DNA from 4 places in the Mesorhizobium sp. M8A.F.Ca.ET.208.01.1.1 genome. Region 3 is predicted to be linked to each of the others. Evidence: riboswitches for the same ligand, from Rfam matches in the RefSeq annotation. Region 3 holds a riboswitch; each other region holds the start of a gene.
What was found. Region 3 has a riboswitch for cobalamin ahead of bluB (5,6-dimethylbenzimidazole synthase). Riboswitches for the same ligand answer to the same signal wherever they lie in the genome.

Region 1: another riboswitch for cobalamin. It lies ahead of EN851_RS08770 (DUF1636 family protein); the one in region 3 lies ahead of bluB (5,6-dimethylbenzimidazole synthase).
Region 2: another riboswitch for cobalamin. It lies ahead of EN851_RS01585 (DUF1636 family protein); the one in region 3 lies ahead of bluB (5,6-dimethylbenzimidazole synthase).
Region 4: another riboswitch for cobalamin. It lies ahead of EN851_RS24030 (aromatic ring-hydroxylating dioxygenase subunit alpha); the one in region 3 lies ahead of bluB (5,6-dimethylbenzimidazole synthase).

The regions. Positions count from the first base shown of each region.
Region 1 is NZ_SRUT01000001.1:1,706,990-1,714,736, reverse strand. Features, by position in the region: gene EN851_RS08795 (MFS transporter) at 1-889, shown strand, start outside; gene EN851_RS08790 (D-arabinono-1,4-lactone oxidase) at 895-2,175, shown strand; gene EN851_RS08785 (DSD1 family PLP-dependent enzyme) at 2,172-3,317, shown strand; gene EN851_RS08780 (helix-turn-helix domain-containing GNAT family N-acetyltransferase) at 3,488-4,423, shown strand; gene EN851_RS08775 (AraC family transcriptional regulator) at 4,432-5,265, opposite strand; cobalamin riboswitch at 5,474-5,683, shown strand; gene EN851_RS08770 (DUF1636 family protein) at 5,773-6,186, shown strand; gene EN851_RS08765 (ABC transporter ATP-binding protein) at 6,183-6,971, shown strand; gene EN851_RS08760 (ABC transporter substrate-binding protein) at 7,018-7,747, shown strand, end outside.
Region 2 is NZ_SRUT01000001.1:320,143-327,889, reverse strand. Features, by position in the region: gene EN851_RS01600 (NADH-quinone oxidoreductase subunit B) at 1-91, opposite strand, end outside; gene EN851_RS01595 (NADH-quinone oxidoreductase subunit A) at 82-447, opposite strand; gene EN851_RS01590 (winged helix-turn-helix domain-containing protein) at 780-1,979, shown strand; cobalamin riboswitch at 2,009-2,215, shown strand; gene EN851_RS01585 (DUF1636 family protein) at 2,253-2,687, shown strand; gene cobW (cobalamin biosynthesis protein CobW) at 2,684-3,736, shown strand; gene EN851_RS01575 (cobaltochelatase subunit CobN) at 3,755-7,276, shown strand; partial or broken gene cobG (precorrin-3B synthase) at 7,273-7,747, shown strand, end outside.
Region 3 is NZ_SRUT01000003.1:503,500-511,246, forward strand. Features, by position in the region: gene EN851_RS19130 (MFS transporter) at 1-713, opposite strand, end outside; gene EN851_RS19135 (TetR/AcrR family transcriptional regulator) at 833-1,441, shown strand; gene EN851_RS19140 (hypothetical protein) at 1,529-2,512, shown strand; partial or broken gene bluB (5,6-dimethylbenzimidazole synthase) at 2,680-3,258, opposite strand; cobalamin riboswitch at 3,358-3,540, opposite strand; gene EN851_RS19150 (histone deacetylase family protein) at 3,715-4,641, shown strand; gene EN851_RS19155 (exodeoxyribonuclease VII small subunit) at 4,645-4,896, shown strand; gene EN851_RS19160 (DUF2277 domain-containing protein) at 4,989-5,255, shown strand; gene EN851_RS19165 (pirin family protein) at 5,296-6,216, shown strand; gene dxs (1-deoxy-D-xylulose-5-phosphate synthase) at 6,289-7,747, shown strand, end outside.
Region 4 is NZ_SRUT01000006.1:11,710-19,456, reverse strand. Features, by position in the region: gene EN851_RS24050 (glycosyltransferase family A protein) at 1-352, opposite strand, end outside; gene EN851_RS24045 (serine kinase) at 349-1,398, opposite strand; gene EN851_RS24040 (PqqD family protein) at 1,432-1,863, opposite strand; gene EN851_RS24035 (hybrid-cluster NAD(P)-dependent oxidoreductase) at 2,004-3,104, opposite strand; gene EN851_RS24030 (aromatic ring-hydroxylating dioxygenase subunit alpha) at 3,182-4,429, opposite strand; cobalamin riboswitch at 4,544-4,746, opposite strand; gene EN851_RS24025 (DUF680 domain-containing protein) at 5,240-5,440, shown strand; gene EN851_RS24020 (DUF680 domain-containing protein) at 5,514-5,720, shown strand; gene EN851_RS24015 (DUF680 domain-containing protein) at 5,785-6,033, shown strand; gene ugpC (sn-glycerol-3-phosphate ABC transporter ATP-binding protein UgpC) at 6,113-7,225, opposite strand; gene EN851_RS24005 (alpha-glucosidase) at 7,255-7,747, opposite strand, start outside.

The DNA of each region.
Region 1 (7,747 bases), on a different contig from region 3:
CAATGTCTGGACGGTCTATGCCGCCGGCGCCAACACGCTGATGGCGACTCGCGCGCTGGCCGGCCTTGCCGAAGGTGGCCTTGTCGCGGTCGCCACCGAACTGATCGCCCGTTCGCGGCGCGCCGAACGCATTGGCGGTTTCTTCGTCACCATGCAGACGCTGGCGCAATGCGCTTTTGCCTTGCTGCTGGCGCTCTATGTCATCCCCGCCGCCGGATCGGCGGGCGGCTTCCTCGTTCTCGCGGTCGTCTGTGCAGCGTCGCTGGTAATCGCCTTCGCGGTCCCCGCCGACTATGCCGACCTGCCGAAGGACGAGAACCTCGCCAATGTGCTGACGGGTCCCTCTATCACCGCGCTGTTGTCGGTCTTCTGCTACTTCATGTTCTTCGGCGCGGTCTGGGCGTTTTTGGAACCTCTCGGCGCCCAATTCGGCATCGATGGCCGCACCGTCGGGCTGATCGTCTCGGCCAGCCTCGCGGCGCAGGTGCTGGGCGCGATGACGGCGACCGTGTTCGAGGCGCGCATCGACTATCGCCTTGCCATCGCGGCGATCGGCATCGTCGCGCTTGCCGCCTCCCTCGTGCTTGCCAGCGGACCTGGCCTTACGACATTCTGGGTCGCCGCCCTGGTCATGGGTTTCATCCTGCTGTTCATCGTGCCCTACCAGATCCGGCTGGCGATCACCGCCGACGAGACGCGCACCGCCGTGCTGCTGGTACCGGCCGCCCAGCTTTTCGGCCTGGCGATCGGGCCGGTCGCGGCGTCGCTGCTCATCGACGGCAAGGATTTTCGCCCGGTTCCGGCATTCGCCGCCGCGAGCGCCGTCGCCAGCGTGGCGCTGCTCGGCCTGTTTGTCCTCGTGGCGCGGCGTCGCCGGGCTATTGCGTGAGCGGCATGTCGAGCAGCTGGAGCAACTGGTCGGGCTTCGTCACCGCCGAGCCGCGGCTGCTTGCCAGCCCGGCCGATGCTGGCGAGCTCGGCGATCTCATTCGCACCGCGCCCGGTCCGGTCCGCGTCGTCGGCGCCGGTCACTCCTTCACGCCGCTGGTGAAGTCGCAAGGCACCATCCTGTCGCTGGAGAAGCTGGAAGGGCTGGTCTCGCATGACGCGAAAAAACATCAGGCGCGCGTGCGGGCAGGGACGCGGCTTGGTCCGCTCATGCACATCCTGCAAGGCATCGGCCAGGGCCTGCCCAACATGGGCGACATCGACCGCCAGGCGATAGGCGGCGCGCTGGGCACGGCTACTCACGGCTCGGGGCCGACGCTCGGTGCCTATCACACGCAGCTGGAAACGGTCCAGATCGTCGATGGGCTTGGCAAAGTCCGCGAGTTCAAGCGGGAAGGGGATCAGGAGACGATCCATGCCATCGGCGTCACGCTCGGTGCCTTCGGCGTCTTGAGCGAAGTGACGCTGAACAACATCGCGACCTACCGGCTGCGCCGCCGCAAATGGGTGCTGCCGATCGGCGACATGCTGCGCGATTTCGAAACGATGATGGCCGCGCATCGCTCGGCCGAATTCTACTACATTCCATTTTCCGGTTACGCGCAGTTCATCGCCAGCGACTTCAGCGCCGAGGCCACGACGACGCGCCCGACCGACGATGATGAGGGCTCGTTGCGCACGCTGCGCCGCTTGCGCACCGGGCTTGCCTGGCTGCCGTCGCTGCGCCGCCGGCTGATCCTGGGCGCGGTCGCCAAGGTGCCGGCCGAGGATTATGTGCAGGACTGGCTCAACGTCTATGCCAGCGACCGGCAGACCAGGTTCAACGAAATGGAATATCATCTTCCCTTCGAGGAGGGGCCGAAGGCGCTGGCCGAGATCATCGAACTGACCGAGAAGCATTTTCCGGAAGTCTATTTCCCGATGGAGGTGCGGTCGGTGGCATCGGACGAATTCTGGCTCTCGCCCTTCCACAAGAGGCTCACCTGTTCCATCGCCATCCACCACGACGCGGCGAACGATCCGTTGCCATTCATGCGCGCGGCCGAGCCGATCTTCCGCAGATATGGCGGCAGGCCGCACTGGGGCAAGATGCACAGCCTGAAAGCGGCCGACCTGAAAAAGCTTTATCCGCGTTGGGACGATGCGATTGCGGTGCGCCGCGACATCGACCCGCACAACCGTTTCGTCTCGCCCTATATCGCCGATCTCTTCGGCATCGACCAATGAAAGCCTATTTCGCCTCGCTTTCGGATGCGCTGAAGCAGGCGGGCATCTTCCAACCCTGCCTGCTGCTCGACCGCGACCGGTTGGACAGCAACATCGCCCTGGTGAAGCAAAGGCTCGATCCCCGCCTCGCCGTGCGGCTGGTCGACAAGTCGCTCGCTTGCCTGCCGTTGCTTGCCCATATCGGCAAGGCGCTTGGTACCCACCGCTTCATGACCTTCCACCCGCCGATCAGCGAGGCGGTGCTGAGCGCGTTTCCGGATGCGGACCTCCTCTACGGCAAGCCGATGCCGGTCGGCGCGGCAAGGGCGGCGCTTTCCAAGGGGAACGCAGCCGGGTCGAGGGTATGCTGGCTGATCGATACACAGCAGAGGCTGACGGAATATGGCGCGCTCGCCGACGAACTCGGCGTCGAGCTGCGGATTGCTTTCGAAATCGATGTCGGACTGCATCGCGGCGGCTTCGCCGAACCGGAAGCCCTCTCGCAGGCGTTGAAGGCGCTGCCGGCCCACAAACGGCTGCGCTGCGAAGGCGTCATGGCCTATGAAGCGCATGCGCCGAATATACCCGGCCTGTTCGGCGGGCCGGCGAGGGCATTGGCGAAAGCCTCGGAACGAGCCGCCGCTTTCGTGGCGCGCCTCGGCATGGACCAGCGCCATATCTTGAACATTGGCGGCAGCAAGACAGCGCTGCTTCATCATGGCGGCGCTGCCAATGAAGTGTCGATGGGCTCGGCCTTCGTGCTGCCCGGCGATTTCGACACGCCGGGCCTCGATGGCTTTCAGCCGGCGGCCTTCATTGCGACGCCGATCCTGAAAGTGGTCGAGCCGATGCTGCCCGGCCCGCCGGCGGTTTCGCGTCTGCTCCAGGCGCTCGGCCGGTTTCCGCGCAAGGGTTGCTATCTCTATGGCGGCAAATGGATGGCCGAACCGGTGTTTCCCGAAGGCATGACGACGAACGGCCTGCTTGGCCTGTCCTCCAACCAGCAATTCATGGGCCTGCCCGCCGAGGCCGTTGTCAGGCCCGGCGACCATGCATTCCTGCGGCCGACGCAGAGCGAAGCCGTGCTGCAGCAGCTCGGACCGATCGCGGTGCTTTCCCGTGGCAGGATCGTCGACCGCTGGCCGGTGCTGCCGATGGGGTGACGTTTCGGCGTTCGCCATTGGCGCCTGCATTTGCGATGTCGTGATTCTAGGGGCTGCGCTCCTCTTCGCTCCTTCTCCTAGAATGACGAAGTTGTGAAGCGCCTCGTTGCAATGACTTTATTGACTAAGTCAACTAAATGATTGATCCTGTCCACGACAGGAGGACTGCCATGACGATCCACGACCACCCCGGCAAGGAACGCATCGACGCAGTGCGCGCCTTCAACCGCTTCTACACCCGCCAGATCGGTGTGCTCGACGAAGGCTGGCTGAAAAGCACCTTTTCGCTTACCGAGGCGCGGGTGCTCTATGAGCTTGCCCATCGCGACGGGCTCGTCGCCAGCGACCTGGTGCGCGATCTCGGCCTCGACCCCGGCTATGTCAGCCGTTTGCTCAAAAAATTCGAAGAGCGCGGTCTGGTCGAGCGCGAAGCCACCGAAGCGGACGCGCGCCGCGCCTCGATCGCGCTGACGCCGGCGGGCAGGGAAGCCTTCGCGCCGCTCAACCAGGATTCGCACGACCAGGTGCGAGCGCTGCTCGATCGACTGGCGCCCGTCGACCAGGATCGGCTGGTCAAGGCCATGCGCATCGTTCAGGACCTGCTCGGCGACAGACCCGAACCCAAGGTGCCTTACATCCTGCGGCCGCTAGAGGTTGGCGACATCGGCTGGGTCACGCGCCGCCAGGGCATGCTCTACGCGCAGGACTATGGCTGGGACGAAACCTATGAGGCGCTGGTCGCTGAGATCCTCGGCGAGTTCGTAAAGAAATTCGATCCGAAATGGGAGCGCGGCTGGATCGCCGAGCGGGAAGGCGAGGTCGTCGGCTCGGTCTTCGTCGTGCGCAAGTCGGATCAGGTGGCCAAGCTGCGGCTGCTCTATGTCGAACCGTCGGCGCGGGGCCTCGGCATCGGCAAACGGCTGGTCGAGGAATGCATCGGCTTTGCCCGCGCCAGGGGGTACAAGACGCTGACTTTGTGGACCAACGACATTCTGACCGCGGCCCGGCACCTCTACCAGGCGGCCGGTTTCAAGCTGACCGAGGAAGAGCCTCACCATTCCTTCGGCAAGGATCTGGTTGGCCAGAACTGGGATCTGGAGCTGTAGCGGCGCCTCTATGCCTTGACCGGCACCCAGATCTCCAGCCCGCCATTACCGGTGCGGGCATCGAATTCGGGCCCATAGCGCTCGAATTCCGGCGCGTCGGCGATTTCATGGCCGGAGGCCGGGAGCCAGCTGTTCCAGATCGTGTTGATCGTGCGCCGGATGGTCGAGATGTGCTCGCGATGCGTGAAAACGGCGTATTTCCGCGCCGGCACATGCACCCGGTAGAATTCCTTCGGCAGGTCGGAGAAGTCCGACACCTCGACGCCGACGACATAGTCGAAATTGCCGGCATCGTCGCCATTGAGGCAGACACCGTAGAAAACGCCTGGGACTTCGCCGGGGATGTTGCCGATATAAGGGCTGAAACGCTGCCACTGCATCGGAATGCCGGCGCTCGATTCGCAGCTGTAGCGCTCGCCGAAGCCGGCGATGAGGAAGGGTCGGCTGGTCTCGAAGCGCGGTGGTTCAAGGCTGGTGAGCAGGGTATGGTCCATCAAGATAGGCTCCACGAGATCGAGTGTCTTGGTCGAACCTTGCGCGCGCACCAGTTCCGGCGTGGTGCCGAACTGGTCGCGGAAGGCACGGGTGAAAGCCTCATGCGAGTTGTAGCCGGCGTCGAGCGCGACGCACAGTATGTCGGGCGCGCCGCCGGCGAGCCTGCGCGCCGCCTCGGTCAGCCGGCGCGAGCGCATGTAACCCATGACGGAACGGCCGGTGGCGGCGCCGAAGGCGCGCGTCACATGAAAGCGCGACACGCCGCTGCTGTGGGCGACGTCGTCGAGCGTAACAGCCTCCGGCAGATGGCTTTCGACAAACCATAGCGCTTTCTCGGTCGGGTTCATGTGCTCCTCGCATGTGGCGTCTTCACTCTGGCGCCTCGTTGCCCGGCCAGTTTGATCGAAATTGCGCATGGCGCAAAATCGAAAACGGCAACGCTGACAGGCGTGGACGCAAAGTCCGTCCGCGCCCATGCCGACGGCAGGCTTGCTCTCGTATGAGTTCTGTTATAACAAAACGAGGTATCGCCTTGCCTCGAATTCGCTCGCGGCATAGGCTGCGACTCGTGATGGTCCCCGAGCCGAAAGGCGAGGGGTGAAAAGGGAACGCGGTGAGACCCGGTTTTTGGGTCGAGGCCGCGGCTGCCCCCGCAACTGTAAGCGGCGAGCAAGATCCGGAACGCCACTGGCCGGCAAGGCTGGGAAGGCAGGATTGCGCAGAGACCCGTGAGCCAGGAGACCTGCCATCACTGAGTTGACCGGACGGGGTGTGCCGGGAGGAGACGTGGACATCGGTCTTGTCGGCCGGTCGACCAACATCCTTCCGTCGCCAGTTTTGAAAGTGACGTGAAGTTGGACGGCGCAATCGATCGTATTCAGCCCAGCCCGATGCACCAGATCATCGTGTGCACCCTTTGCCGCGACGTGCCGACCGGCGTCAGGTCGGGCGAAGGTTTGTGCGCCGAGTTGCGCTCCCGCCTCTCGGCCCAGCCTGACGTGGCGCATGGTTTCACGGTCGAGGGCGTGGCTTGCATGGCGGGTTGCGCGCGTCCCCTGACGGTGGCTTTCCAGGCACCAGGCAAGGCCGCCTATCTCTTCGGGTCGATCGACGCGCAGGCCGACGCCGCCGACCTCGTGCGATTCGCCCGGCTCTACGCTTCGCTTGCCGACGGCTGGTGCAATTCCGGACAACGTCCGCCGCGCCTGGCCGGCAAGACGCTTGCCCGCATTCCGGGGGCGGGCAAGCTGGCGGAAGGCAGTCGATGACAACGCCGCTTCTCGATGCGTGCGACCTGGGCGCGATAGCGAATGGCCGGCATCTGGTCCATGCGGTCAGCCTGTCGGTGACATCAGGCGACCGCCTTGCCATCATTGGCCCCAACGGCGCCGGCAAGACCACGTTGCTGCGCATGTTGTCCGGCATGCTCAGGCCGAGCTTCGGAGAGGTGAAGCTTGGCGGGCGGCGCCTGGACAGGATTTCGCCCGCCGAGCGGGCCCGGCATATCGCCGTCGTGGGCCAGAGCGACCAACCGGATCCGCGTTTGGCGGTGATCGACTATGTCGAGCTTGGCCGCGTCCCGCATGCCGGCCTGAGGGGCCGGAGCGAGGAACGCGACATTGTGGTGGACGCGCTGCGCCGGACCGGCCTGTTGTCGTTGCTCGGCCGGAGCATCGGCTCGCTGTCTGGTGGCGAACGCCAGCGCGCCCAGCTTGCGCGTGCCATCGCGCAGGAGCCCAAGATCCTTTTTCTCGACGAACCGACCAACCACCTCGACCCGCGCGCCCGCGCGCAGCTGCTCGAACTGGTGGCCGGCTTCGGCATGACCGTTATCGCGGTGCTGCACGATCTGACCCTGGTGGCACCCTTCGCCACCAGGGTCGCGGTGATGAACGAAGCCCGGCTGCAGGCGCTGGCGCCGCCGCACGAGGCGTTGACGCAACAGCTGATCCGCGAGATTTTCGGCGTCGACGTGTTTCGCCTGCGCCATCCCACCGAGGATCGCGAACTGACGGTGTTCGACCTTCCGAACCGCGCCTCGCCGCCATCCTGATCAACGCCCCTCATCGTCCGACACAGTTCAACTAAGGAGCAAATCCGTGAAACGCCTTGCCTTCTCGCTCGCCCTCTCGCTGCTGGCCTCGACGGCCTTCGCCTTCCCCGTCACCGTCGACAGCTGCGGCAAGCCGCTGACCTTCGACGCTCCGCCGAAGCGCGCCGTCATCCATGATCTCAACATGGCCGAGATGGCCTTCGCGCTGAAGCTGCAGCCTTCGATCGTCGGCCTGACGGGCATCAGTGGATGGTACAAGGTCGGCCCCGAATTCAAGGCCGAACAGGGTGCCATTCCCGAACTGGCGCCGAAATATCCGACCCTGGAGAACCTCGTCGCCGTCGAGCCCGACTTCTTCTTCGCCGGCTGGTACTACGGCATGAAGCCCGGCGGCGACGTGACGCCCGACACGCTCGCTCCGCACGGCATCAAGACGCTGGTACTGACCGAAAGCTGCGTCCACCTCGACAAGAGCCGCCCGGTCGCCTCCATGGACCTGCTCTATGGCGACGTCGAAAAGCTGGGCAAGATCTTCGGCAAGGAGGCAGAAGCGGAACAGCTTGTTGCCGGCTGGAAGGCGCAACTCGCCGAGATCAGCGCCAAGGTCGGCAGCGCGAAGGGAACACGCGTGTTCCTCTACGATTCCGGCGAGGACAAGCCGTTTACCGCGGGAAAATTCGCCATCCCCAGCGCCATGATCTCGGCGGCCGGCGGCGACAATATCATGGCCGACTTGGAAACGAGCTGGGGCAACACGGACTGGGAGACGGTGGCGG
Region 2 (7,747 bases), on a different contig from region 3:
CGTCCTCCCCCACCGGCCTGCCGGTGTTGGGATCGATGATGCCCTTGGGCTTTGGCGCGACGAGGGTACCTGAACTGTCGTTCAATCCCATTCCAGCGCTCCTTTTTTCCATTCATAGGCAAAGCCGATGGTCAGCACTGCCAAAAACACCATCATCGACCAGAAGCCGAGCATGCCGATCTTCGAGAAGGACACCGCCCAGGGAAACAGGAAGGCCACTTCGAGGTCGAAGATGATGAACAGGATCGACACCAGGTAGAAACGAATGTCGAACTTCATGCGGGCGTCGTCGAACGAGTTGAAACCGCACTCGTAGGCGGAAAGCTTTTCGGGATCGGGGTTGCGGTACGCCACCAGGAACGGCGCGACCAGCAGCGCCAGGCCGACCACCAGCGCCACGCCGATGAACAGGACGATGGGCAGGTACGAACTGAGGAGTGCGTTCATGCAGCGGCTTTCCGTTGGCGCCAATCCACGTTGATTACAGCAGCGGACCTTAATGCGGAAGCGTGACAGTTTAACCGCTGAACCGTTTTAAGGAGCCTATGCTGCAACGCGGCGAGGGTTAGCGCAGCACTTCCAGCGAAGCAAGTCAAACCTTGTTCAAAACAACGAGCTGGACGGCATTCCGGGAGAAACTGGTCTCATAGGCTCCTGTTTGATTTCCTTCTCTTTTTACTCCACTTTTCTCTCCTGACAGGGTTGCCGCCAAAACCCTGCTAGCATGGGCTGGAATCACCCATCACACCTTTGTCAAAGCACCTCAGAGTGACGCCTGCATGAAGGAAAAGATCTCGCTTGCCGCCGCCCGGCGCATCGCGCTCGCAGCCCAGGGGTTTCTCGATCCCCGCCCCGCCGGCACACCCGACCGCCGCCATTTCGCCCGCGTCCTGTCCCGCACCGGCCTGCTGCAGATCGATTCCGTCAGTGCGGTGGTGCGTGCCCACTATATGCCGCTCTATTCGCGTCTGGGTCCCTATCCCGTCGCCTTGCTCGACAACGCCGCCGTGACGCGCAAGCGCACGGTGTTCGAATATTGGGCACACGAGGCCTCATTCCTGCCGGTCGAGACGTACCCGCTGATGCGCTGGCGCATGCAGCGCGCCGAGCAAGGCGATGAAATGTATCTGGGGCTGGCCAAATGGGGCCGTGAGCACGCTGCCTATATAGAAGAGATCTACCGCCAGGTCGTCGATCGTGGCCCGATCGCCGCTTCGGCGCTGGAAGGCCAGAAAGGCTCCGGCGGCTGGTGGGGTTGGAGCCACGCCAAGCACGCCTTCGAATGGCTGTTCTGGGCCGGCCGCATCACCACGGCGCACCGGCGCGGTTTCGAGCGCTTCTATGACCTGCCCGAGCGGGTGCTGCCGCAAGCGATCCTCGACCTGCCGGTACCGGCGGCCGAGGATGCACATCGCGAATTGCTGCGCATTTCCGCCCGCGCCCACGGCATCGCCACATCAGGCGACCTGCGCGACTATTTCCGGCTCTCCCCCGCCGACATGAAAGGCCGGCTCGAGGAACTGGTCGAACTCGGCGAGTTGTTGCCGGTCCGTGTCGAGGGGTGGGACAAGCCAGCTTACCTTCATAGGGATGCGCGTTTGCCACGCAAGATCGAGGCCCGCGCCCTGCTGGCGCCGTTCGATCCCGTCGTCTTCGAGCGCTCGCGCTCGGAGCGGCTGTTCGATTTTCACTATCGCATCGAAATCTACACCCCGGCCGAGAAGCGCCAATACGGCTACTATGTCCTGCCCTTCCTGCTTGGCGACAGGATCGTGGCGCGCGTCGACCTCAAAGCCGACCGGCCGGCCAGTGTCCTGCGCGTCCATGCCGCCTATGCCGAGCCCGGCGCGCCGCCTGAAACCGCCGCTGAACTTTTCGAGGAATTGAAGCAGATGCAGGGCTGGCTTGGGCTTGAACGCATCGAAGTGACGCCTGCCGGCGACCTCGGCCCGGCGCTGTCCGACATCGCGGTGTCGTAAGCTCGCGTTGACACCGCTGCCCGCAAGAGCCTAAATCCGATCCAGACGGTCTCCTCTCGGCAAAGGGAGGAGCCAAGAGGGAATGCGGTGCGGGCCGAAAAGCCCAAATCCGCGGCTGTCCCCGCAACTGTAAGCGAAGAGCCAAGGCCGAAAGCCACTGGGATTGTCCCGGGAAGGCGGCTACCCAAGGCGATGACCCGCGAGCCAGGAGACCTGCCGTCTGGAATGCAAGAATCCGATCGCCCGGCGGGTTTTCCGGGCAAGGAGCCTGATTTGGATCGCGACAGCAGTTTCTCGGCTGAAACAACGGACATTTCGTCCGGCGGGGATGATTCCCTGGCCGGCATCACTGTCATCGTCTGCGCCTCCTGTCGCGACGAGACCGGTTCCGACGCCCATCCCCGGGCCGGCGAACTTCTGGCTGAAGATACCCGCCAAGCCGCCTCGGGCGAGCAAATTCGCATCCGCACGGTCGAATGCCTCGGCAATTGCAAGCGCAGGCTGAGCGCCGCGATCCTGCGCGACGGATGCTGGAGCTATGTGTTCGGCGACCTGACCACAACCAGCGGCGCCGATCTCGTCGCCGGCGCGAAACTCTTCGCCACCTCGACCGACGGCCTCATTCCCTGGCGCGGCCGGCCCGATAGCCTCAAGCGCGGCCTCGTTGCCCGCATCCCTCCTCTCGACATGCTGAAGGACTTGATATGACCGCTCCAAATTCGGCCGGCAATCTCTCCCGCGTTCCCTGCACCGTCGTTACCGGCTTCCTCGGCGCCGGCAAGACGACGCTGGTCCGCCATCTCCTGGAAAATGCCGGCGGCAAGCGGATTGCCATCATCGTCAACGAATTCGGCGATATCGGCATCGACGGCGAAATCCTCAAGGGCTGCGGTATCGACACCTGCCCCGAGGAAAACATCGTCGAACTGGCCAATGGCTGCATCTGCTGCACCGTCGCCGACGATTTCGTGCCAGCGCTCGACCAGATCCTGTCGCTGACGCCGAAGGTCGACCACATCCTGATCGAAACCTCCGGTCTCGCCCTCCCCAAACCTTTGGTCCAGGCGTTCCAGTGGCCGACGGTGAAAAGCCGCGTCACCGTCGATGGCGTCATCGCCGTGGTCGACGGTCCCGCACTTGCGGAAGGCCGCGTCGCCAACGACATGGAAGCCCTGCAGGCGCAACGCGCCGGGGATGAAAGCCTCGACCATGACGATCCGGTCGAAGAGGTGTTCGAGGACCAGATCGCCTGCGCCGACCTGATCATCCTGTCGAAGAGCGACCTGATGGACGCCGAGGGCTCGGCCCGCGCCAACGCCATCGTCAACGAACACTCCGCCCGCGCGGTGAAGATCGTGCCGACGTCGCATGGCAAGGTCGATCCCTCGGTGCTGCTCGGGCTTGGTCTTGCCGTCGAGGACGACATCGAGAACCGCAAGTCCCATCACGACGGCGCATTCGACCACGAGCATGACGACTTCGACACATTCATCGTCGACATTCCCTCGATCGCCAATCCCGACGATCTGGCAAAACGTGTCGCAGAGGCCGCCGAACAGGAAAACGTGCTGCGTGTAAAAGGCTTCGTCGAGGTCGGCGGCAAGCCGATGCGGCTCCTGCTGCAGGCCGTCGGCCCACGCGTCAATCATTACTATGACCGTGCCTGGAGCGCCGAGGACGACCGCCGCTCGCGCCTGGTCGTCATTGGTCTCAAGGGGCTGAACCGTCCGGCGATCGAACGTATCCTCGCCGGCTGATTTCAGACACGGACCGCGATGCACATCCTCACCACGACCTCCGCTTCGCTTGACGACCTCGCCGAGCCTGTCGATCTCAGGCAGACGCCGGCGGATATCGTGGCCTTGTCCTTCACCGACAGCGATCTCGCCGGACTGGCGGCGGCGTGGAAGGCGGACGCCGACCGCCTGCCCTCCATGCGGCTTGCGGCACTGCGCGACCTGCGCCATCCCATGTCCGTCGACCTCTGGATCGACAGCGTCGCCCGCCATGCCAAGGTCATCCTGGTGCGCATCCTCGGCGGCAACGACTGGTGGCGCTATGGCTGCGACCAGCTGGCGGTGATTGCCCGTGAGCGCGGCATCAAACTGGCGCTGCTTCCGGGTGAAAGCCATGACGAGGATCTCAGGCTGATCGAAGCCTCGACGCTGCCACGCGCCGAACTCGACGGCCTGCTTGGCTATTTCCGAGAGGGCGGCCCGGCCAATATGAGCGCGCTGGTTCGGAGGCTGGCAGGCCTGGCTGGACAGGATACGTCCGTCGCCAGTCCGGTCAGCGTGCCGAAGGCCGGTTACTATCAGTCTGGATTGGGGGTCGCGGAGGAGCCGGACCTTTCAGATGTCGGCGCTCCCATCGTCCCTATCCTCTTCTACCGCTCGATGCTGCTCGCGGCCGACGTTGCCCCGATCGATGCGCTGGCCGAGGCCTTGCGCTCCCAGGGACTGGCAGCGGTCCCGATCTTCGTTTCCAGCCTTAAGGATCCTGTGTCCCTGGCGTTCGTCGAAAATGCCATCGCATCGCTGAAACCTGCCGCCATCATCACCGCGACCGCCTTCGCTTCGGGCGCCGAACCCGGCGTCGAAACCCTGTTCGACCGCGCCGGCGTACCCGTCTTCCAGGTCATCGTCGCCACCACGCGCCGCGATGTCTGGGAAAACAACCAGCGCGGCCTGGCGCCGGCCGACCTTGCCATGCATGTCGTGCTGCCCGAACTCGACGGCCGCATCCTTGCAGGCGCCATTTCCTTCAAGGGCGAGAGCGATGTCGATCCGGCGCTTGGCCACCGTGCGCTGGCCAACCGGCCGGAACCGGATCGTGTGACGCAGGTGGCTAAGCGCGTTGCGGCCTTCATCCGCCTGCGGGAGACATCGCGCGCAGAGCGCAAACTGGCGATCCTGATTCCCGATTATCCCAGCGCTCCTGGCCGCACCGGATATGCGGTCGGGCTGGATGTGCCGTCCAGTGTGCTGGCGATGCTGCACGACTTGAGCGAACAGGGCTATGCCGTTGAGGGGATTCCGCAAACACCGCGCGCGTTGCTGGATCTGCTGGAGCACGGCAATGATCGATTGGGGCTCGACGACTATGGTGCCTTTTCTATTGAGCTTCCGACATCGGCAATTGCCGCGGTAGACGCCGCGTGGGGCAGAGCAGATCAGGAGACAGGTTTGCGCGAGGCGCCCCCCTCTGTCCTGCCGGACATCTCCCCCACACGGGGGGAGATTGTGCCCGCATCTCCGCTTTCGCCAATCTCGAAGGTTAAAGAACGGGCGCCGAAGTTGCCAATCTCCCCCCTCGTGGGGGAGATGTCCGGCAGGACAGAGGGGGGCGCTCAAGCGCCAGCCTCAGCAAACTTCCCCTTCCGTGCCGCAACCTTCGGCAACATCACCGTGGCACTCGCCCCTGATCGCGGCCGTTCCGCCGATCGCCGCGCCGATTACCACGACCCGACACTGCCTCCGCGCCACGCCTTGATCGCCTTCGGCCTCTGGCTGCGCAAATCGCTCGGCGTCCATGCCTTGATCCACGTCGGCGCCCACGGCACGCTGGAATGGCTGCCCGGCAAGACCGTCGCGCTTTCGCAAAACTGCTTCCCCGAGATCGTGACCGGGTCCCTGCCCGTCATCTATCCCTTCATCGTCTCCAATCCAGGCGAGGCGGCGCAGGCCAAACGGCGCATCGCCGCCGTCACCCTTGGCCATCTGCCGCCGCCGCTCGCCGGTGCAGGTCTCGACGAGCACCAGCACAAGCTCGAACGCCTGGTCGATGAATACGCCCAGGCCGATGGCCTTGACCGCCGCCGCCGCGACCGTCTCGCCAGGCTGATTGTCGAAACCGCGCAAAAGACCGGCCTTGCCTCCGAAGCCGGCGTCGCCAAAACCGATGCGCCCGACGAAGCGCTGCGCCGCATCGACGCCTGGCTCTGCGATCTCAAGGATTTCGCTATCAAGGACGGGCTGCATATCTACGGCCGCGCGCCCGAGGGCGAGCCGGATGCCATGCGCCGCCAAAGCGCGGCAGCCGAGAAGTCGGCGCTGTTCGCCGCGCTCGATGGCTGTCACGTCAAGGCCGGCCCGGCTGGCGCGCCCGCACGGGGCCGCTCCGACGTGCTGCCCACTGGCCGCAACCTGTTCACCTCGGACCCGCGCACTATGCCGACGCCGACCGCCTACGACCTGGGCAAGGCGGCGGCGGTAGAAGTGGTACGCGGCTACCTGCAGTCGCATGGCGACTGGCCTCGTTCCCTGGTCATCGACCTCTGGGGCTCGGCCTCGCTGCGCACCGGCGGCGAGGAGATCGCGCAGGGCCTGGCGCTGATGGGCTGCCGGCCGCAATGGGACACTGCCACCGGCCGCATCACCGGCATCGAGGTGCTGCCGCCGGCTATACTCGGCCGTCCGCGCGTCGACGTCACCTGGCGCATATCAGGCCTGTTCCGCGACATGTTCCCGACCCAGATCGCGTTGATCGATGCCGCCGCCAACGCCGTCGCCGCCCGCGACGAGGACGATTCGGAAAACCCGCTCGCCGCCAAGACCCGCGCCGATGGCAAGATCAGCCCGCGCATCTTCGGCACATCGCCCGGCACTTACGGCGCCGGCGTCGAGGATCTGTTGTCGAGAGGCGACTGGAGCGCGCGCGATGAGATCGGCCGCGCCTATCTCGACGCCACCTCGCATGCCTATGGCGGCGCCGGCGGCGAAGGCGTCTCGGCGCCTGGCGCCTTCGAGGGACGCATCGCCGAAGCCGATCTTATGGTTCACACCGGCGACGATCCCGGCCGCGATATTCTTGAAGGCTCAGCCGACGTCGCCTTCATCGGCGGCTTTTCGGCCGCCCTGGCCACACTCGGCAGGAACGCCGACGTCATCGTGCTCGACACCACCGATCCGCAAAAACCGAAACCGCGATCGGTCGGCGAGGCCGTGTCGCGTGTGGTGCGTGCCCGCGCCGTCAACGCACGCTTCATCTCAGGCCAGATGCGGCACGGCCCGCGTGGCGCCTCCGAATTCGCCGAAACGGTCGATCGGCTGGTCGGCTTCGCCGAGACCACCCATGCCATTTCAGGCGCGCTGATCGAGGCCGTGCACGATGCCTATCTCGGCGATCCGGACGTTCGCGCCTTCATCCTGCGCGAAAATCCCGCCGCCGCCAAAGTCATCGCCGAGCGCTTCCTGTCGGCGCGCCGCCGCGGCCTCTGGCATCCTTTGCGCAATTCCATCGACGACGATCTCGCCGCGCTGATTGCGGAAGCCAACGCGCCCGGGGTCGCGGCATGAACGCCTTCTCGCGCCGTGGCGCCTGCCCCGCTCTGTCCGCGCCGATGCAGACAGGCGACGGCCTGCTGGTGCGCCTGAACCCGGTCGCCGGAGGTCCATCCTCCGGAGGGTTGTCGCCGAAGCTCTTGATCGGGATCGCCGAATCCGCCTTGCGGCACGGCAACGGCATCATGGAAGTCACCGCGCGCGGCAGCCTGCAGATACGCGGCCTCACGGCGGACAGCACTGCGTTGCTGGCGGCGGAGGTGGATGCATTGGGAATCGCGGTGCGCACCGGGGTGCCGGTCGAGACCGGCCCGCTGGCAGGCATTGACCCGCAGGAGATCGCCGATCCCCGGCCGATGGCGGAAGAGATTCGCGTGGCCGTCGAGGAAGCCGGGTTGACGCAGCGGCTGGGACCGAAGGTTTCGGTGATCGTTGACGGTGGCGGACAACTGACGCTGGATGCGGTAACGGCCGATGTGCGGCTGA
Region 3 (7,747 bases):
ATGGCCACCGTGCTCACTTCCGTCGTCGCGAAGGTCGCGCCGATGAAAATCAAGGCAAGGGTGATGATCTGCACCGGCCGCAGCCTTATTGCCGAGCCGCTCGTGGCACGGTCCACCGGCCGCACCTGCGGTTCGGTCGAGCGCTGCAGGATGAAAGCCGTTGAACCGATGGCCAGCAGCACGGTGCTGACCAGGACGCCGGCTTCAGGAAAGAGGCCCGCACTGAGTCCCACCGACAGCGAGGCGCCGGCAATATAGACCAGCTCGTCCGCCGCCGATTCGAAGGCGAAGGCGGTATTCATCTGCGGCCGTCCTCTGAAAATCTCGGTCCAGCGGGCGCGCACCATTGCCGGCATGCTCGGCATGGCCGCGGCCGCCAGTGCCGAGACGAACAGCGTCCAGACCGGCCAATCCTGATTGGCTGCCACGATGAGAACCGCGAAGGCGATCACGGTGATGATGGTGGTGGGGACCACGATGCGTGTCTGGCCCAGACGGTCCACCAGCCTTGATATTTGCGGCGCCACGAAAGCGTTGCCCAGCGCAAAAGTCGCCGAGACCGCGCCGGCCAGCCAGTATTCGCCACGCGTCTGAGACAGCATCGCCACGATGCCGATCGGTGCCATGGCGATCGGCAGGCGCGCCAGGAAGCCGGCGGCCGCAAAGCCTTTGGCTCCGGGGGCGCGAAAGATTTCCGAATAGGGGTTTTGCATGGCGGGTTCCTCGACAAAGGATGAAGCGACAATTACATACGATGCGTATGAATGTCAGATAGTTCATACGTAGCGTATGTCAATTGGCATACGAGGCGTATGTGAATAGGTCCAGAACCATGCACAAACCCCGCAAGGAGATGATTGCCGAGACGCGAGCCAAGCTGATCACGGCGGCCCGCCAGGCTTTCGGCACCATTGGCTACGCCGAAGCGTCGATGGACGATTTCACCGCGTCGGCCGGGCTGACACGCGGTGCCCTCTATCATCATTTCGGCGACAAGAAGGGGCTGCTGCAGGCGGTTATCGCCGAGATCGACGCGGAAATGGCCGCCCGGGTGAATGAGGTCGCGTCGAGGGCGCCGACCCGCTGGCAGCATTTCGTCGACGAATGCACGACCTACATCGAAATGGCGCTGGAGCCGGAAATCCAGCGCATCATGTTCCGGGATGGCCCGGCCGTGCTGGGCGATCCGGCGCAATGGTCGAATGCCAATGCCTGCGTCGGTTCAATGACCGATCATCTGACGGCGCTGCAACAGGAGGGGATGGTGGTGCCGGGCGTCGATCCCGAAACGGCGGCGCGGTTGATCAACGGTGCGAGCAGTCAGGCCGCACAGCGGATCGCCAACTCGAACGATCCCGAAGCGACGTCGAGGAAGGTTGTGGCCGCGTTCAAGCAATTGCTCGAAGGCCTGCTCGAGAAACCGGAAGCACGGCCAAACTGAGCCGCCGTGGCGCTTCCGCCACCGCCCGCAATTGACAATAGCCGGTTTGGGCGCATCCTCCACAGCCACCTCTGGGGGATTCGGGGCATGTGGGATTTCGATATCGGCAGGTCGGTGTCCATCATGATGCGGACCTGGCCTTTCATTGTCTTTCGCATGATCGTCTATTTCGGCATCACACTGGCCTACATCATGGCCACCGGCACCGGTGCCTCGGTCGGCTATGGCGTCGGCCATATCTCCACCGATCCCGACGGACCGTTGTCCTTTGCCCTTTGGGGCGGCGTGGTCGGATTCGGCGTCGTCTCGATCGCTGTCTATTGGCTGCGCGAATACATCCTCTACGTCGTCAAGGCAGGCCATATCGCCGTCATGGTGCATCTGATCGACGGACATGACGTTCCCGACGGCCAGAACCAGATCGCCTACGCGAAAGAGGTTGTGACCGAGCGCTTTGCCGAGGCGAACATCCTTTTCGTCGTCGACCAGTTGGTCAAGGGCGCCATCCGCGCCATCACCGGCCTGCTGGGCGGCATCGCGGCCTTCCTGCCCATTCCGGGCCTGAGCGGCCTGGTCTCGTTCCTCAACACGGTGATCCGCCTGTCGCTGACCTATGTCGACGAGATCATTCTCGGTTACAATATCCGCATCAATTCGTCCTCGCCCTTCGAGACGGCGCGGCAAGGCGTGGTGCTCTACGCCCAGAACGGCAAGACCATGGTCAAGAACGCCGTCTGGCTGGCGGTCATCATGTGGGGCGTGTCTTTCGTGATTTTCCTGCTGATGCTGGCTCCGGCAGCCGCCATTCTTTATGTCATGCCCGGGCAACTCGCCGGCTGGGCTTTCGTGCTCGCCATCGTCTTTGCCTGGGCTTTCAAGGCGGCCTTCATCGAGCCATTCGCCATTGCCTGCCTGATGCAGGTCTATTTCAAGACCATCGAGGGCCAGGTGCCCGATGCCGCCTGGGACGCCAGGCTGGCCGAAGCCTCGTCGAAGTTCCGGGAACTCAAGGACAAGGCGCTCTCCACCTTCGGCGGCTCGCGCTGGGACATGGCCGGCGCGACGCGCTGATCGGCGGGGCTGGCGGGCGCACCTGCGACGGTGTCGAGGCGCGCCACCGCCGATTTGAGCGGTGCCTCACCCTGGCCGCAAAACGTCTCGCTCATGATCAGGTCGGGCAGCGGCAGGCGTCGGCCCCAGCCATGCGTTTCGAGGTCCGGTTTCGGCGCGAACTCCGAGACACGACCGACGCAGAGATAGGCGATCGGCGTCACGTGATCGGGGATAGACAGCAGGCTGTTCAGCGCTTGCGCCTCGATGATGCTGACCCAGCCGACGCCAATGCCTTCAGCGCGCGCGGCCAGCCAGAAATTCTGCACCGCGCAGACCGTGCTGTAGAGATCCATTTCCGGGTTGTGCCAGCGCCCCAGCGGCGAGCCTTTCGAGCGCTCGCGGTCGCAGGTGATACAGATGTTGAATGCGCTTTCGCAAATGCCTTCGAGCTTGAGGTTGCGGTAGAGCGCCTGCCGGTCTGCCTCGATTGCCGGCAGTTCTTGCTCGCGCGCGGCAAGGAACAGGTCGCGCACCTTCGCCCGTCGCGCGGCATCGCGGATGACGATGAAATTCCAGGGTTGCATGAAGCCGACCGATGGCGCGTGGTGGGCGGCAAGCAGCAGCCGCGCCAGCACTGCATCGTCGATCGCCTCCGATGTAAAATGGCTGCGGACATCGCGCCGCGTGAACATGGCGCGATAAACCGCGTCACGCGCTATCTGATCAAATCCATCGCCCATTGGAGCGGTCATGGCTTCCGGCATCGCTTGTCCCCTTGCGATTGCAGCAGTTCAAATTCTCAGAGCGAACTTTGCGCGTCCAAGAGGACCCACATCGCTCTGATGTCATCCGCCTGACCATGCGGATGACGATGCCTGCCAGGCCGGTCTTCTGGCTCGGGATCAACCCGCGTCCGGTGCCTTCCCGTCATCGACAGTGGCATTTACCGGCGCGGTCCCCCTTACAGCGTTGGGCACGCCACGGAATTCAACCGTGTTCCCGATTCTCCCGCCGGAGCATTTGCAGCCAAGTGAAATCATTTGGCGTCGCAGAATGCGGCTAAAACAAACAGACCGGCAGGCACCAGGCAGTGTCGGTCACCTTACGCCGAAGCCCCGGCGTCGCCAATCCCCGCAGCGACGCCAACGCAGGCGTGATTTTCCCCAGCGATCAAGCCGCCATGCATGGCCATTACGGCGCCGGGGCACTAGATAGGGGAGATGGCTACCCGTCTCTACACGCACCCCGTCTTTCTCGAACACATCACCCCGCCGGGTCACCCCGAGCGGCCCGACCGCCTGCGCGCCATCGAGCGCGTGCTCGACGACGAAGCTTTTGCCGCGCTCGACCGCGTCGAGGCACCGCAAGGCGACGAGGCGACGATCCTCTATGCGCATCCCGCCGATTTCGTCGCGCGTGTCCGCGCCGCCATCCCCCACGAAGGCATTGCCCACATCGACGCCGACACCACCGCCAGCCCGAAGAGCTGGCAGGCCGCGATCACGGCGATCGGCGCCGCCAACGCCGCCGTCGACGACGTCTTTGCGGGCCGCGCCGACAATGTCTTCGTCGCCGCCCGTCCGCCCGGCCACCATGCCGAAAAGACCACCGCAATGGGCTTCTGCTTCTTCAACACGGCGGCGATCGCTGCCCGCTACGCGCAGAAGAGGCACGGCGCCGAGCGTGTCGCCGTCGTCGACTGGGACGTGCATCACGGCAACGGCACGCAGGATATTTTCTGGGACGATCCGTCGGTGCTCTATTGCTCGACGCACCAGATGCCGTTGTACCCAGGCACCGGGGCGAAGAACGAGACCGGTGCCGGCAACATCGTCAACGCGCCGCTGGCGCCACAGACCGGCAGCGAGGTGTTTCGCGATGCCTTCCTGTCGCGCGTGCTGCCATCGCTCGACAATTTCGCCCCCGACCTGATCATCATTTCGGCCGGCTTCGACGCGCACCACCGCGACCCGCTGGCCGAGATCAATCTGACCGAGGACGATTTCGACTGGGCGACCGGCCAGTTGATGCAGCGCGCCGCACGCCACGGCGGCAACCGGCTCGTCAGCCTACTCGAGGGTGGCTACGATCTGCAGGGATTGGCATTTTCGGTCGCCGCCCATGTCGGGCGACTGATGAAAGGATGAATGATGAGCGGTGAGATCAATGAAGACGTCAAGGCGATGAGCTTCGAACAGGCACTCGACGCGCTGGAGAAGATCGTCGATGATCTCGAGCGTGGCGACGTGCCGCTCGACCAGTCGATCCGGATCTACGAGCGTGGCGAGGCGCTGAAGGCGCATTGCGACCGGTTGCTGAAGGCAGCCGAAGACAAGGTCGAGAAGATCAGGCTGTCGCGCGATGGCAAGCCGGTTGGAACCGAGCCGCTCGACGCGGACTAAGGCTCCGAGCAGCCTTACCGATTTTTGGACACGATCATGATTGAGGATACAGTTCGTCCCGATTGAAACGGACCAGAGGAGGTTTGGAAACGATGTGCAGAAACATCAAGACCCTGTTCAATTTTGATCCGCCGGCAACCAATGACGAAGTCCGCGACGCGGCACTCCAGTTTGTCCGCAAGCTGAGCGGAACGACGCGGCCGTCGAAACAGAACCAGCATGCGTTCGATCATGCGGTCGAAGCCATCGCGGCATCCGCACGCGAATTGCTTGATTCCCTCGAAACCCACCAGCATCCGCGCAATCGCGAAGAGGTGGCGGCCAAACTAAGAGCAAAGGCCGCGATCCGCTTTGCCTGATGCGGCCGAGGCAGCCACCGAGCGCTGACCAGGAGAGTTCATGAGCTTCTTCCCGGGGAAAGACCCTGAGGCCGGCGATGCCTTCGCCAGCGACCAGATCGAGCTGATGGTCATCCCGAACGCCAAGGATATTGGCGGCTTCGAAGTGCGCCGCGCCTTGCCGACCGCCAAGCGGCGCCTGGTCGGGCCGTTCATCTTTTTCGACCGCATGGGTCCCGCGATCCTGCGCGCCGGCCAGGCGCTCGATGTCCGTCCGCATCCGCATATCGGCCTGTCGACCGTGACCTATCTGTTCGACGGCAAGATCAGGCACCGCGATTCGCTCGGCACCGAAATGGTGATCGAGCCCGGCGACGTGAACCTGATGACCGCGGGCCGCGGCATCGTCCATTCCGAGCGCACGCCGCAGGAATTGCGCGGCGCGCCGATGTCCATCTCCGGCCTGCAGACTTGGCTGGCATTGCCCGACGGCAAGGAAGAGGTTGCGCCGGTGTTCGAGAACACAGCGGCGCTTCGGCTTCCCGAAATCGATGCCGAAGGCGTCAGCGGGCGCGTCGTCATCGGTGATTTCCAGGGATTGCGGTCTCCGGTGCGGGCGGATTCCGAAACGCTCTACGCTGATTTGCGGCTGGCGCCCGGCGCCAGTGTCAAAATCCCGGCCGATGCGGAAGAGCGCGCCATCTACACGCTGGAGGGCGAAGTCTCGATTTCGGGCGACGTCTTTCCGGCGGAACGGTTGCTGGTGTTCCGCCCCGGCGACGAGATCGTCATATCATCGTTGACCGGGGCGCATTTCATGCTGTTCGGCGGCGCCTCACTCGGTTCGAAGCGCTACATCTGGTGGAATTTCGTCTCCTCGTCCAAGGAGCGCATCGAGCAGGCCAAGCAGGAATGGAAGACCGGCCGCTTCGATATCGTTCCTGGCGATGAGAAGGAATTCATTCCGCTGCCGGAAGGCTGAGCGGATCGACAGGCTGGCCGTCCGCGTCACCGACACGCATTTACTTTCGCCGGCCGGCGGCCTATCCCGCCGATGAACAGAAAGTCTGGGCCCAACGTGAACGCAACGCCGCATACGCCGCTTCTCGACAGGATTCGCATCCCGGCCGACCTGCGCACGCTGGCCGAGAGCGAATTGCCGCAACTGGCATCCGAGCTGCGCGCCGAACTGGTCGATGCCGTGTCCCGCACCGGCGGCCATCTTGGCGCCGGCCTGGGCGTGGTCGAACTGACAGTGGCGCTGCACTATGTTTTCAACACACCCGATGACCGGCTGATCTGGGATGTCGGCCACCAGGCCTATCCGCACAAGATCCTGACCGGACGCCGGGACCGCATCCGCACCTTGCGCCAGGAAGGCGGCTTGTCGGGCTTCACCCGCCGGGCCGAGAGCGAATACGACCCGTTCGGCGCCGCCCATTCCTCGACGTCGATATCGGCCGGCTTGGGCATGGCCGCCGCCCGCGACCTCTCAGGCGGCCGCAACAATGTCATTTCCGTCATCGGCGACGGCGCAATGTCGGCCGGCATGGCTTATGAGGCGATGAACAATGCCGGCGCGCTCGATGCCCGGCTCATCGTCATCCTCAACGACAACGACATGTCGATCGCACCGCCGACCGGCGCCATGAGCGCCTATCTGGCCCGCCTGGCTTCCGGCAAGACCTATGTCGGCCTGCGCGACTTCGGCAAGAAGCTGACCTCCTACCTCGGCAAGCGGGCCGATCGCGCCATCACGCGGGCGGTCGAGCATGCGCGCGGCTACGTCACCGGCGGTACCTTGTTCGAGGAACTCGGCTTCTATCACATCGGCCCCATCGACGGTCATAATCTGGAACATCTGATTCCGGTCCTGAAAAATGTCCGTGATAACGGCAAGGGTCCGGTGCTGATCCATGTCGTCACCCAGAAGGGCAAGGGCTACGCACCGGCGGAAGCCGCCGCGGACAAGTATCACGGCGTCAACAAATTCGACGTCATCACCGGCGCGCAGGCCAAGGCGCCGGCCAACGCGCCGGCCTACACCAAGGTGTTCGCCGAAAGCCTGATCCAGGAGGGCCGCGAGGACGACCGCATCGTCGCCGTCACCGCCGCAATGCCGAGTGGCACCGGCCTTGACCTGTTCGGCGAGGTGTTCCCGTCAAGGACCTTCGATGTCGGCATCGCCGAGCAGCATGCGGTGACTTTCGCCGCCGGCCTGGCAACGGAAGGCTACAAGCCGTTCGCGGCGATCTATTCGACTTTCCTGCAGCGCGCCTACGATCAGGTCGTCCATGACGTCGCGATCCAGAAACTGCCCGTGCGTTTCCCCATCGATCGCGCCGGCTTCGTCGGCGCCGACGGCGCCACCCATTGTGGCGCGTTCGACACCACCTTCCTGGCAAGCCTGCCGGGCTTTGTGGTGATGGCGGCGGCCGACGAGGCGGAACTGCGCCACATGGTGCGCACCGCCGCCAGCTATGACGACGGGCCGATCGCCTTCCGCTATCCGC
Region 4 (7,747 bases), on a different contig from region 3:
AGGTCAGGTCAAGGCCCGGGTCGGCCTCGTAGCAAGCCAGATCCGCCTTGAAGCGCCCGGCAAGCGAGATGTCGTCGGAATCGAGGAACGACACAAATCCGGCATCCGGCGGCAACTGTCTCAGCCCGGCATTGCGCGCCCTCGCGACACCCATATTGGGTTGCAGAAACAGGCGGATGCAGGGCGCCTCGCGCATCGTCGACCGTACGGCCTCCACCGAGGCGTCCGTGGAGCCATCGTCGATGACGATGATGTCGAAGTCGGCGTCAGCGCGCTGCCTGATCAACGAGCGCAGCGCCGGGACGACGTAGCGCTCGCGATTGTACACAGGCATGATCACGCTGAGCTTCACCGGGCGCCTCGTGTCAGGACGTCCTCGATCGTGCCGGCGATCTCCGCCGGGTCGGTGCCGAGGGACAAACGAAAGCACGGCAGGCGGCGCGTCAATTCGCTGAAGAAGCGAAAGCCGCTTTCGCGTTCGCCCGGCATCTGTGCGATGCCGGACGGCGCCAAGGCAATCATGGCATCCCTGCGCGACACCGGCATGATCGAACTTGCTCCGCCACCGCTAATATGTGACACCATCAGCGCAACGATGTCCAGCATCGCGGGCACCGGCCTGGGCGCGATGTCATCGACGTGAAACATGTGCTTGCCCTGCCAGTTCAGCGGGCCTTGCGCCGTTAGCCGCTTTTGCAGGCCCAGCCGCGTGAAACCTTGCGCGTCCTGCTTCAAGGTCGAGAAAAGGGGCCGCGCGGTCACGCCTCCGGCGAGATCGATCAGCACATAGTCGTCGCCGACACTGTCTAGTCCGTTGAGCAGGCCGGCGGCGACGGTGCCGGATTTCCCGGCTCCACCCGAGCCGGCAAGGAGGATACCCTTGCCATCGATGCCGAGCGTGCCGGCATGGGTCAGCCGCATGCCGCGTGCGGCATATTCCCAATGCAGGAAGGCGCGCACCGGTGCCCCCGGCTCCCAAGGCGGAAAGGCATCGGCCGAGGCCATCAGCTGTACGCCAACGCAACGTTGCGGATCGTAGATCTGCCAGAAATCTAGATCGTGGAAATAGTGGCCGCGTAACCCGGCTTCGGCGAGCCGTTTGGCAAAGCCGTGCTCGGTGAAATGCGCGTCGCCCCATCGCGCCGGCTCCGGGATGCCGTCGATGCCGGGATGAGCGATGAAGATGCGGCAGGTGGACGGTTCCGGCTGATCGTGAGCGGCCTCGACAAATGCATGGCTCAGGGCGTCGGCGAGCACACCGTGACCCAGATGCACGGCCAGTTCCAGCCCGGGCAGCCGAACCCGCCGGATGGTCGGATAGCGCGAGGCAGCGCCTTCAGCGGAGGCGATGAGATACCGGGCGTAGTCCGGCAGAGTTTCGAGCGTGACGCGCGGCATCAAGCGCCTTCCATCACGGCTGCGGCCGGCCGATCAGGAAGCCTGCTTGACCGCCGGCCAGCCAAGGGGTTCCTCGACCTCATGGATGGGATCAACGACGATCAGGTCCGCGAGGTCGTCGTGGATGCTGACATTGAGCGGCTCGCTGGTGGCGGCAAGCTCGGCTTGCAATTCGCCCGGCAGTGGCTGCGCCGCCGCTTCCGAACGCACCAGCAAACCCAGTTCGAGCAGCTGCGATATGAAGTGTTCGAGTTCGGCCTGGCTTATTGTCGAGCCGCCCGCGGCCAGCCCGATCAGAGCCTGGGCGTCCGCTCCGGACGAAAGCACCTGCCACGCCTTGCTGCCGGAATCGGAGAAGCCGAAATATTTGCCATTGGCAAGGTTGAGCACCACGGCCTCGCCATCGAAGGATTCGAAAACGATATCCCGGCTCGCAACCGCATAGGCATGGGATTCATGCTTCATTGTTGCCCCGCTTTACATCCCTGCCCGCCAGCAGGACCGCTTCCACCGACAACGCCTGTAGACTTTCGGTCGTTCCTTGGCAAGGTAACCTTTGCCGGCAAGGCGCCGACATTTCCGGGATCAGTCGAAGGACGGGCGGATCAAGCCTCGATTTCCAGCGCCGACAATGGCTTGGAACAACAGGCCAGGATGAAGCCGTCGTCGATCTCATGATCGAGGATGCCGCCATTGTGGCTCATCTCGACGCTGCCGGAGACTTTCTTCACCTTGCAAGTTCCGCACAGGCCGAATTCGCAGGCCGCCGGTATCCGCACGCCCGAGGCGCGCGCGGTCTGCAGCACGGTCTGGCCGGCGACGCAGTCGGCGTCGACATCCGAAAGCGCGAAGCGGATCGGCGTCGCGGCTTCGACGGAAATTGCCGCGCCGTCTTCAGCCGGCGCGGCAAACGGTGCCGGGACTTCGTCCACGGTCGGCGCGGCAAAGCTTTCCTGATGGTACTTTGCCATGTCGAAGCCGGCGGCTTCGAGCATGCCGCGCACGGCGCGCATGAAGGGATCGGGCCCACAGCAGAAGATTTCGCGTTCGCGGAAATCGGGTGCCAGGAGCGGCAGCCGGATGGCGTCGATGCGGCCCATATGGCCGTACCAGCCCTCGCGGCTCGACCGCTCCTCGATCATGAAGCCGAGCGACAGGCCAGGCATATGGCCGCCGAGCAGTTCGAGTTCCTTGCGGAAGATGATTTCTTCCGGGCGCCGCGCGCAGTTGACGAAACCGACATCGGTCCATGGCGCACAGTCGTTCAGCCAGCGCAGCATCGACATCATCGGCGTCACGCCGGAGCCGGCCGAGACGAACAGATATTTCGCCGCCGGATGGCTGTGCAGTGAAAAGTCGCCGCCCGGTCCATAGGCCTTGACGTGCGAGCCGGGCGCCAGGTGATCGAACATCCAGCGTGTGCCGATGCTGCCCGCCTGCGCCTTCACCGTCACCGCGATCGAGAACGGCCGCGACGGCGACGACGACAGCGTGTAGGTGCGCATCAGCGGCCCATCCGGCGTCGGCAGTTCCAGCGTCACGAACTGGCCCGGCTTGTAGCGGAACCAGGTCTGGTTGTCGGACCGGAAGGTGAAGGTCTTGACGTCGGGCGCCTCGTCGCTGACACCGGTCACTTCCAGCACCTGCAGCCTGTCGTTCCAGGGCGCCATCTGGTCGAGATGGCGATAGAGGCCAAGGTCGGTCATCGCATTCATCCCTGCATACCTTTCATTTTGCGGATGTCGTGATCCCAAAACCGCTGCACACTTTTGGGTGACATGCGCTAGGCGACGCTGCGCAGCGCCGGCCGCCCGCCTTCGGCCAGGCGCGGACCGATGAAGCGGGCATACCAGTCGACGAACTGGATGACGCCGCCTTCATGCAGCTCCGAATACGGGCCGGGTTCATAGGCCGGCGACAGGATACCGAAAGCGTTCTCCTCGACGATGCGGCGATCCTGGTCGTTGGTCTCGGTCCAGACATGGGTGAGTTCGGCGAGATCGTAGTCGACACCCTCGACGGCGTCCTTGTGCACCAACCACTTCGTCGTCACCGCCGTTTCGGTGGCGCTGACCGGCAGCACGCGGAAGGTGACGGCATGATCCACGAGGATGTGGTTCCAGGTCGTCGGGTAGTGATAGTGCATCAGCGTGCCGATGCGGTCGGCCGAAACGCTGTCGGACAGGTCCTTCCTCACCGCCCGCTTGCCGGTCATCGTGTAGCTCTGGGCGTCGCGCAGCAGCGGCGCGCGGGTGGCGCGGTATTGCCCGGCCGGGTCGATGCGGAATTTGCTGGGCAGGCCAACAGCTTCGCACTTCGCCCAGTGCGCCAGCATCTCCGGATCGCTGTCGGCGCCTTGCACGCCGGTCACGGTCGGTGCTTCCGGGAAGGTCTTGCACAGTTCGGGATGATTGCCCGCGCAATGATAGCATTCGCGGTTGTTTTCCCAGACCAGCTTCCAATTGCCCTTCTCGATGATCGTGCTCTCGAAGGCGATCTTGGCCTCGCTCAGCCGGTGCGGCTTGAGATAGGGCTCGATCATCGCCCGCATCGGCGCGAAGTCGGCCGGCTCCTTGGCCAGGCAGATGAAGACATAGCCGGCGACGCTTTCGCAGGCGACCGGCTTCAGCCCGAACTGGCTCTTGTCGAACCCCTCGGCCATCTGGCGGGCGAACAGCAGGCGCCCGTCCAGCTCATAGGTCCACTGGTGATAGGGACAGACCAGTTTGGCGGCCATGCCCTTGTCGCTGTTGCAGACGCGGCTGCCGCGATGGCGGCAGGAATTGTGGAAGGCGTTGATCTTGCCCTGCTGATCGCGCACCAGCACGATAGGATAGTCGCCGACCTGCACGGTGATGAAGCTGCCCGGCTTGGGCAATTCGCAATCATGGCCGATGAACAGCCAGTCGCGATACCAGATCAGCTCCATGTCGAGCTTGAAGTAGTCCGGGTCGGTGTAAAAAGGCTGTTCCAGCGAAAAGCCTTGTCTGCGGCTGTTCAAGAGCCTCAGCATGTCGTTGCGCGCGTCCATGTCCTGTCCTCATTTTCAAGGACTGAACTGGTGGTGATTGAGGAAGGACTGGACGCAGATCGGCGCAAAGCCGGACAAACACCATCCGCCTCTTGACCGCCCACCGCGATCAGTCGAGTTCTAGCCATCTCGGGCTGGTTTCCGGGCTCTGGAGTCGTCCTTACGGACCATCGCGACACCTTCCCAGGCTTACGCCCAGTGGTCTCCCGTTGCGACTTGAACTCCACCACCGTTGCGGGGGCAGCGCCGGAATCTGACCGGCTTCCCAATTCTCCGCTCCGTCGTCACGCAGCGGCACCTGAGATGCCTGATCTAATCACGGCAGGGTTTGCGACATCGGCATGAAAGCGACATCGCATCCATGCGGCGCGACACGCATGCTGGAACGTCGTGACAGGGGTCGCATCATCAAATTGCCTTCTGTCGCCAGGCGCGCCGGCACCGTTTTTCGACCCCTTTGCCGGGGGCGAAAAGGTTAACAGTTTCGAAAAGTGACTATTAGCAGATTCTAAAATCGAACCGAACGGTTCGTTTCTGTTGACGGTGCGTGCAGGACGGTGTGAACGCCGAGCCTCCGATACAGTTGGTGATCGGGGTGCCATTTTTAGCTAACTGATTGATATAACGACAGAAAATAACAGATGTGGAAATCACTGGCACAATTTCAAGTGGTAGGGTCATGGTCCACGCTGAACAACTTCGTGATTGGAAACAGCAGAGGTGCTCTCCCACATCGGGGCGGTCCGAACGACGCGATTTTAATCCCAAGACACGCCGCTAGACGGACGGAAAAATACTGGAGTACCCAAAATGAAAAAGATTGTTCTCACTGCCGCCGCCCTTCTGGCCATTTCCGGCAGCGCCTTCGCTGGTAGCGACCATTACGGTTCGAACGCCGCCACCCCCGCTGCCACTGTCGACAGCTCGTACACCGCTTCGACCAGCAAGTCGGAGCCGGCTGCTCAGACGCCTGCCCAGGGCGCCGACCACAATCTCTTCGGCAACAACTAACAGCCGATCCCCGGCTTGCGGCGGGGCGACCCTGCCGCGCGGGGTGGATGCCACAAATTCAGGAGTACCTAAAATGAACAAGATCCTCATTGCCGCCGCCGCCGTCCTGGCCCTCTCCGGCAGCGCCTTTGCCGGCAGCGACAACTACGGTTCGAGCGGTGCCAACCAGGCGGCTGTCACGTCGACCGACAACGCGAACACCGCATCGATCGGCAAGTCGGCTCCGGCCACCGAGGCGCCTGCCCGGCCGGGTAGCGATCGCAACCTCTTCGGCCGTTGACGCCTGTTGCGAGTGGCGGGCTCGCTCGCCACTCGTGGAATTCAAGACGTTAGGAGTATTGGAAATGAACAAGATCCTCATTGCTGCCGCCGCCGTTCTGGCCCTCTCCGGCAGCACTTTCGCCGGCAGTGACAACTATGGCTCCAATGGCGCCAATCAGCCCACTGCATCGTCGACCGTCAATGTCGATACGTCGCATACGGGTTCGGTCCGCAACAGCGACTCACCCATCTACAAGCTGCTCAACTCGTCCGGCGACGTGCAGAAGTCCGCCCCTCACGGCGCAGACCGCAATCTCTTCGGCAACAACTAACCAGCCGTCGTGATGTATAAAAAGAGAGCGGCGGGCCAGCCCGCTGCTCTCTTTTTGCGTTGTCGAGACATGGCTGGCCTCAGGCGGCTTTTGCTTCCGCTTCGTGCAGCGCGAACGACCGTCCATCCGCATCGAAGATATGAAGGTCGCCGGCATTGGCGGTCAACTGTAGCGTCGAGCCGCGCTTGATCTCGACATTGCCCGGCAGCTTGGTCACCAGCGGCAGGTCGGCACGGCCGATGTCGATATAGACCAACTGAACCTCGCCGAGTTGCTCGACATAATCGACCGTCCCCTCGAACAGATAGTCCGCACCACTGGCGATCGCGAGATCTTCCGGCCGCACGCCGAAGCTGACCGCCGCTCCCTTTGCCGAAGCAGGCGTCGCGATCGGCACCGTCGCCTTGCGGCCGCCGACATGGCTGATGATGGTCGGATTGCCCGTCTTGTCGACCGTGGCCGGCAGGACGTTCATGGCCGGCGAGCCGATGAACTGGGCGACGAATAGGTTGCCGGGGTTCTTGTAGAGCTCCATGGGCGTGCCGACCTGCTCGATGTGGCCATCCTTTAGCACCACGATGCGGTCGGCCAGCGTCATCGCCTCGACCTGGTCGTGCGTGACATAGATCATGGTCGTGTTGGGCATCGATTCCTTGAGCTTGGCGATCTCGATACGCGTGGCGACGCGCAGTGCCGCGTCAAGGTTCGACAGCGGTTCGTCGAACAGGAACACTTTTGGATTGCGCACGATGGCGCGGCCGATGGCGACACGCTGACGCTGGCCGCCCGACATCGCCTTGGGCAGGCGGTCGAGATATTTGGTCAGCTGCAGGATTTCGGCGGCCTGCCGCACCCGTTTGTCGATCTCGGCTTTGCTTTCCTTGCCGATCTTCATCGAGAAGGCCATGTTGTCGTAGACTGTCATGTGCGGATAGAGCGCGTAGGACTGGAACACCATGGCGATGCCGCGCTTCGATGGCGGCACGTCGTTGACCACCTGGCCGTCGATCTTGAGTTCGCCCGAGGTGATTTCCTCAAGCCCGGCGATCGAGCGCAGCAAGGTCGACTTGCCGCAGCCCGACGGGCCGACGAAGACGATGAATTCGCCCGATTTGATGTCGAGGTCGATGCCGTGGAGAATGTTGAGATTGCCGTAGGACTTCTTCACTTGTCTCAAATTGACATCGGCCATTGATTTCCTCCCAGTGGTTCCTCAGATGTTCAGCCTATGCGCCCGAACCAGACGCCGTAACCGCCGAGTTCGACCGTACCGGTGCTTGCCTGCCCGGAAAATCCGTGTCCCGCCAAAGGTTGCAGGGTTCGGTTGCCGAGGTCAACCTTCGCCGGCGCGGCGCCCAGATTGAAGACGCAGACGATCTCCTCATTGCCCGCCCGGCGGGTGAAGGCGACGGTGTCGCCCTGGCTTTCGATGAAGCTGATGTCGCCCTTGGCCAGCGCCGGATTGGCACGGCGGAAGGCGAGAAAGCGCCGGTAATGCTCAAGCAGGGAGGTTTCGTCACCCTGCTGCACGTTGACCGCCTGTGACAGGTGCTTGGCCGGCACCGGCAGCCAGGGCTTTGCCTGGGAGAAGCCGCCATTGCTGGCGCCGCCATCCCACACCATGGGCGTGCGGCAGCCGTCGCGGCCCTTGAATTCCGGCCAGAAGCGGATTCCGTAGGGGTCCTGCAGGTCCTCGAAGCGCAGGTCGGCCTCT